DNA from 2 places in the Streptomyces sp. NBC_00122 genome. Region 2 is predicted to be linked to the other one. Evidence: riboswitches for the same ligand, from Rfam matches in the RefSeq annotation. Region 2 holds a riboswitch; the other holds the start of a gene.
The links. A riboswitch is a leader RNA that binds a small molecule or an ion and turns the genes downstream of it on or off. The one in region 2 is predicted to bind glycine.
Positions count from the first base shown of each region.

Region 1 (3,403 bases), 3.9 Mb from region 2:
CATTTCGAGGGTGGACTGCTGGCGCACGAGCTCGGCGTCGACGGCTGCGGCGACGTCGGGGTCGAGCTCGTGGAGAGGGGTGTTCAGTACGGACATCAGGATCCCCTGGGGTCAGTTACCGGCGGTGAGCTGGGTGTACTCCTCGGCGGAGAGCACGTCCTTGGGCTCCTCCGAGATGCGCACCTTGAACAGCCAGCCGCCCTCGAAGGGAGCGGAGTTCACCAGGGCCGGGTCGTCGACGACGTCCTGGTTGAACTCGACGATCTCGCCGGAGACGGGGGAGTACAGGTCGCTGACCGACTTCGTCGACTCCAGCTCGCCACAGGTCTCGCCCTCGGTGACGGTCTCGCCGACCTCGGGGAGCTGGGCGTAGACGACGTCACCGAGCGCGTTGGCCGCGAACTCCGTGATGCCGACCGTCGAAACGCCGTCAACGGCGTCCGACAGCCACTCGTGCTCCTTGGTGTAACGCAGCTGCTGGGGGGTGCTCATGACCTGATTCTCCTGGATGCGGGGGAGTGGATACGAACTGTGGTCTTGGGTACTGAGACGGCGCCGTACGGATGTCCGTACGACTGCCTGCGCGCCGGGTCGTGCGAAGTGTTACTTCTGCCGCTTGTAGAAGGGCAGGGCCACGACCTCGTACGGCTCATGCGTACCGCGAATGTCGACGCCGACACCGGAGGTGCCGGGCGCGGCGTGCGCCGCGTCCACGTACGCCATCGCGATCGGCTTGCCGAGCGTCGGGGACGGGGCACCGGAGGTGACCTCGCCGATGACCTGTCCGTCGGCCACGACCGGGAAGCCGGCGCGCGGCACGCGGCGGCCCTCGGCGATCAGGCCGACCAGCTTGCGCGGCGGGTTCGTGGCGGCGCGCTCGGCGGCGGCCTCCAGCGCGGCGCGGCCGACGAAGTCCCCCTCCTTCTCGAACTTCACGACCCGGCCCAGCCCCGCGTCGAAGGGGGTGAGGGAGGTGGTCAGCTCGTGCCCGTACAGCGGCATGCCCGCCTCCAGGCGCAGCGTGTCGCGGCAGGACAGCCCGGCCGGGACCAGGCCGACGCCCTCGCCCGCCTTGGTCAGCGCCTGCCACAGCTCCACGGCGTGCTCGGGGGAGACGAACAGCTCGAAGCCGTCCTCGCCGGTGTAGCCCGTACGCGCGATCAGCGCCGGCACCCCGGCCACGGTGCCCGGCAGGCCGGCGTAGTACTTCAGCCCGTCCAGGTCGGCGTCGGTGAGGGAGGCGAGGATGCCGGGGGACTCCGGGCCCTGCACCGCGATCAGCGCGTACGCGTCGCGGTCGTCGCGGACCTCGGTGTCGAAGCCGGCGGCGCGCTCGGTCAGGGCGTCGAGGACGACCTGGGCGTTGGAGGCGTTGGCGACGACCATGTACTCGGTCTCGCCGAGGCGGTAGACGATCAGGTCGTCGACGATGCCGCCGTCTTCCTGGCAGATGTGCGTGTAGCGGGCGCGGCCGACGCCGACGGTGGAGATGTTGCCGACCAGCGCGTAGTCCAGGGCCTTGACGGCCTCCGGGCCGGTCAGGGTGATCTCGCCCATGTGGGACAGGTCGAAGAGACCGGCCTTGGTGCGTACGGCGTTGTGCTCGTCGCGCTCGCTCGCGTACCGCAGCGGCATGTCCCAGCCCGCGAAGTCGGTCATGGTCGCACCGAGGGAACGGTGCAGCGCATCGAGGGCGGTCAGACGGGGGGCAGTGCTCATGGGTGTGGCTCCCGAGTCCCAGGGCATGACATGACGAGGAGGGTCCTCCCCATCTGTCATCGGAACCTGAGAGGTTCGCCGAGAGTTCCTGGTTGCCCGGGATCTTCGGCTTGCACCTTGGGTGGAGCTGTCGGACAGCTCGCTTTTCAGATCTGCCTCATCCACGCGGTACGGGGCCTGAGAGATTCAAGGGAGGTTCTTGCTCCTTCGGCGCCCGCGCACGGCCTTGCGGCGTGCCGGGACTCTCCCGCGCGGATTCAAGCGGCCGGTATGCAGTTGGTCCAGATGGCGCACATCATTGCACGCCACCGCCGTGATCGGGGGTGGGGCCCCGAAAGTTCGTGCGGCACTCGAGCGGCCCGACCGGAACCGGGGCTGCCGGATTACCGTCTCTTTACACTCAGTGGGCAAGGGTCCTGGTGACCCGATTCGGGGGAGGCGATCACTGTGCGGAGATTCGTAGGTGTGGCGGCCGGGGCGACCGTCGACGCGGTGCCCGCGCAGCGGGGTGCGCGCGTGCGGAGCGGGCCGGCCGGTCCCGTCCGTGACCTCCGCGGCCCGGGGGTGCGCGGCCCGCAGCGCCTCGCCTTCGCCGCGGGCGACATCGTCGTGGTGTCCGGCCTGCCCGGCGGCGGCAAGAGCACGCTGATCAAGCGCGTGGCGGCCGGGGGCGGGGCCATCGACTCCCAGGACACCCGTGAGCGCTGGGAGCGGCGGATGCCGCGGACCCTGCCGTACGCGGTCTACCGGCCGCTGGTGCGCGGTGCCCACTACTGGGGCCTGTGGAGGGCCCTGCGCTCCGGCGCCTCGGTGATCGTCCACGACTGCGGAACGCAGAGCTGGGTACGGGGCCTGCTCGCGGCGGCCGCCCGCCGCCGGGGACGGGCGCTGCACCTGCTCCTGCTGGACAGCAGCCCCGCGGAGGCCCTGGCCGGGCAGACGGCGCGGGGGCGCCGCGTGTCGGCGTACGCCTTCGCCCGCCACCGGGGCGCGGTGACCCGCCTGCTGCGCGCCGCGGAGGCCGGCCACCCGCCCGCGGGCTGCGCCTCGGCGACCCTTCTGGACCGCGCGTCCGCCTCCGCGGTGACGAGGATCGTGTTCCACCCGTAACCGCCGGGTGCGGCGCGATCCGGCCCCGGCAGCGGCGCCGCACCCCGGGCCGATAACCTCGGCGACGACGATCCGCGGAACCAACGGAGGCACACGCACATGCAGGGCAGCGGCTGGCCGGAGAATGAGCTGGAGCAGGTGCTCGGGGCGGCGCTCGGGCAGCCGGACGCGGGCGGGCGGATCCTGGAAGTGCTCGGGCGCAGCCAGGTGTGGGTGCCGCTGCCCGGCGGCGGCGGGCAGGACTCGGCCTCCCTGGACCTGCCCACGATGGACATCGGCGGGGCGGCGTACGTCCCGGTCTACAGCTCCGAGGCCCAGTTCCTCGCCTGCGTCGGCCCCGGCACGGACTTCGCGGTGGCCCCCGCCGTCGAGTTCGCCCGCGGCCTGCCCCCGCAGCTGGGCATCGCGCTCAACCCCGAGGGCGCCGTCGGCGTCCCCCTGCCCCCGCCCGCCGTCGCGGAGCTGTGCCGCACGGGCCGGACCCCGCTCGACGGCCCGTCCACCGGCGGCCGGGTGCGGCTCTACGAGCCCGACTGGCAGGAGGACCCGGTGGACTTCCTGGCCGCCGCCGCCG
Region 1 covers NZ_CP108191.1:4,513,643-4,517,045, forward strand. Annotated here, with positions in the region: gene glyA (serine hydroxymethyltransferase) at 1-96, opposite strand, end outside; gene gcvH (glycine cleavage system protein GcvH) at 112-492, opposite strand; gene gcvT (glycine cleavage system aminomethyltransferase GcvT) at 604-1,719, opposite strand; glycine riboswitch at 1,876-1,979, opposite strand; gene OG737_RS21570 (AAA family ATPase) at 2,161-2,829, shown strand; gene OG737_RS21575 (enhanced serine sensitivity protein SseB) at 2,929-3,403, shown strand, end outside.
Region 1: it holds a riboswitch for glycine, as region 2 does, so the genes downstream of both, gcvT (glycine cleavage system aminomethyltransferase GcvT) here and gcvP (aminomethyl-transferring glycine dehydrogenase) in region 2, are expected to answer to the same signal.

Region 2 (3,403 bases):
CGTGCGTGGAGGGGTACGTGATCATCAGCACGGACAGCTCGTCACGGTACTGCTCGATCTTGGCGCGCAGGTCGGCCGCGTCCACCTCGCCGTCGTCGGCGGTCTTGACGACGACGACCTTCATGCCGGCCATCACGGCGCTGGCCGCGTTGGTGCCGTGCGCGGAGGACGGGATGAGGCAGACGGTGCGCTGCTCGTCGCCGTTGGCGCGGTGGTAGGCGCGGACGGCCAGCAGGCCGGCGAGCTCACCCTGGGAGCCGGCGTTCGGCTGGATGGAGACCTTGTCGTAGCCGGTGACCTCGGAGAGACGTTCCTCCAGCTCGGTGATGAGCGTGAGGTACCCCTCCGCCTGCTCCACCGGGGCGAACGGGTGCAGCTGACCGAACTCGGGCCAGGTGACCGGCTCCATCTCGGTGGTCGCGTTGAGCTTCATGGTGCAGGAGCCCAGCGGGATCATGCCGCGGTCCAGCGCGTAGTCCTTGTCCGAGAGCTTGCGCAGGTAGCGCAGCATCGCGGTCTCGGAGCGGTGCTGGTGGAAGACGGGGTGCGTCAGGTAGTCGTCCGAGCGCAGCAGGCCCTCGGGCAGGGTGTCCGCCGTGGTCTCGTCCAGCGCCTCGATGTCCGCGCTGACGCCGAAGGCCGCCCAGACGGCGTCGATGTCGGCGCGCAGGGTGGTCTCGTCGCAGGCGACGGAGACGTGGTCGGCGTCGGCCTGGTAGAGGTTGACGCCCCCCTGGCGGGCCGCGGCGACGACCTCGGCCGCGCGGCCCGGGACACGGGCCGTGACGGTGTCGAAGTAGGCGCCGTGCACGATCTCGACGCCACCGGCCTTCAGACCCGCGGCGAGCAGCGCCGCGTAGCGGTGGGTCCGGCGGGCGATCGTCCGCAGGCCGTCCGGGCCGTGGTAGACGGCGTACATGGCGGCCATGACGGCGAGCAGCACCTGCGCGGTGCAGATGTTGCTGGTGGCCTTCTCGCGGCGGATGTGCTGCTCGCGGGTCTGCAGCGCCAGCCGGTACGCCTTGTTGCCGTCCGCGTCCACGGAGACGCCGACGAGGCGGCCGGGCAGCGAGCGGGCGTGCTTGGCCTGGACGGCCATGTAACCGGCGTGCGGTCCGCCGAAGCCCATCGGGACTCCGAAGCGCTGCGTGGTGCCGACGGCGATGTCCGCGCCGAGCTCGCCCGGCGAGGTCAGCAGCGTCAGGGCGAGCAGGTCGGCCGAGACGGTGACGATGGCACCGAGCTCGTGCGCCCGGTCGATGAGCGGCTTGATGTCCCGCACGGCACCGGAGGCGCCCGGGTACTGGAGGAGCACGCCGAAGACGCCGCGCTCGGCGATCTCGGCCGGGATGCCGTCCGACAGGTCGGCGACGACGACCTCGACGCCCGTGGGCTCGGCGCGGGTCTCGATCACGGCGATGGTCTGCGGCAGCGCGTCGGCGTCGATCAGGAAGACGCCGTCCTTGACCTTGCCCACCCGGCGGGCGAGGGACATGGCCTCGGCGGCCGCGGTGCCCTCGTCGAGCAGCGAGGCGCCCGAGGTCGGCAGCCCGGTGAGGTCGGCGACGACGGTCTGGAAGTTCAGCAGCGCTTCGAGGCGGCCCTGCGAGATCTCGGGCTGGTACGGCGTGTACGCCGTGTACCAGGCCGGGTTCTCCATGACGTTGCGCAGGATCACCGGAGGCGTGAAGGTCCCGTAGTAGCCGAGACCGATCATCGAAGAGAGGACCTGGTTGCGGTCGGCGAGCGAGCGCAGCTCGGCCAGCACCTCGGCCTCGGTCCGCGCCTCGGGAAGGTTCAGCGCTTCGGCGGTCTTGATGACATCCGGCACCGCGGCGGCGGTCAGTTCGTCCAGGGAGCCGTAGCCCACCTGGGCGAGCATCTTCGCCTGCGCCTCGGCATCCGGGCCGATGTGGCGCTGCTCGAAGGGGATGCCTCGCTCCAGCTGGGAGAGCGGAATGCGGTTGGCGGTCATGTACGGAGGCCTCCTGGTCGTATGACCTGCGAGGGGCACCACGGCGCGGGCACCCGGACGGCCTCCCCCTCTGTCATCTCAACCTGAGAGTTTCACCGGCCGCTCGAGGGTCGCTCGAGGGAAGCCGGCTTTCACCGTCGGTGAGGAGAGGAACCGGCGCTGCACGCCCGGTACCTGCCCCTGCTTTCCAGAGTGGCCTCGTCCGTGCGGTACGTATGCCTGAGAGATTCCGGGGAGGATTTGCTCCTTCGGCGCCTCCGTCAAGATCACTCGGAGGACTCTCCCGCACAGGGTCGACAGCCATCACCCAGCCTACCAGCGAGGATCCGGACACTCCCCGAGTGGCCTCAGCTCCCGAAATGCACTTCTGTAGTCATTACGGAGGAGTTGCGACCATTTGGAGGGACCGTGCAGACCGACATCGATCCGCGCAGCCTGATCGGCCGCAAGGCCTTCGACCGCAGCGGCACCAAGATCGGCACCATTGACGAGGTCTACCTCGACGACGCCACGGGCGTCCCGGAATGGGCTGCCGTACGTACGGGTCTGTTCAGCCGGGACGCCTTCGTCCCACTGGAGCCCAGCGAGCTGGTGGGCGACGCCCTGCGGGTGCCCTTCGACCGCTCCCTGATCAAGGACGCGCCCGATTTCGGTGTCGGCCGCCACCTCTCCCCGGAGCAGGAGCTCCAGCTCTACCACCACTACGGCCTGGACGTGACCCTGCCCACGGACTTCCAGCGCGACTTCGGCCACCTGGCGGGCGACGAAGGCTAGGCCCGGCCCCGCGGGCCCTGGTCCCGGGCAGGGCCTAGAGCTCCTCGGCCGTCGGCCCCTCCCCCACCAGCGGCAGCGGATCGGACGGCTCCAGCTCGGGGTCGTCCACCCGGAAGGTCCGCACCCGGCCGGGCTGCGATCCCGGCTGCTCGAACCGCACGGTCACCCGCCCGACCCCGCTGCCCTGCACCCACCCGGCCCCGTACACCGCGTGCCGTACGTCGCTCCCGGCCGCCCAGCGCCGCTCAGGGGCGGGCTCCGGCTCCCCGGACGGCTCCCCGTGCTCCAGGGCCGCGGCGGCGGCCTCACCCGGCTCAGCGGCCACGTCAGGCTCAGCGGCCTCCTCCTGGATCTGTTCGCCCAGCGACTGGGCGAACAGATCCTCCTGCGTGTAGTCCGCCAGCCCGGTCACGCCCACCCCCAGCAGCCGCACCCCGCCCGTGGTGTCCACGCCCTCCAGCAGCCGCGCGGCCGCCTCACGCACCACGGCCGGGTCGTCCGTGGGCCCCCGCAGCGTCTCGGACCGCGTCAGCGTCGAGAAGTCGTACCGGCGGACCTTCAGCACGATCGTGCGCCCCGAGTGCCCGGACGCGCGCAACCGCTGCACGCACCGGTCGGCGAGCCGCTGCACCTCGGTCCGGATCCGGACCCGGT
Region 2 covers NZ_CP108191.1:636,812-640,214, forward strand. Annotated here, with positions in the region: gene gcvP (aminomethyl-transferring glycine dehydrogenase) at 1-1,975, opposite strand, end outside; glycine riboswitch at 2,173-2,271, opposite strand; gene OG737_RS03000 (PRC-barrel domain-containing protein) at 2,384-2,749, shown strand; gene OG737_RS03005 (DNA polymerase IV) at 2,784-3,403, opposite strand, start outside.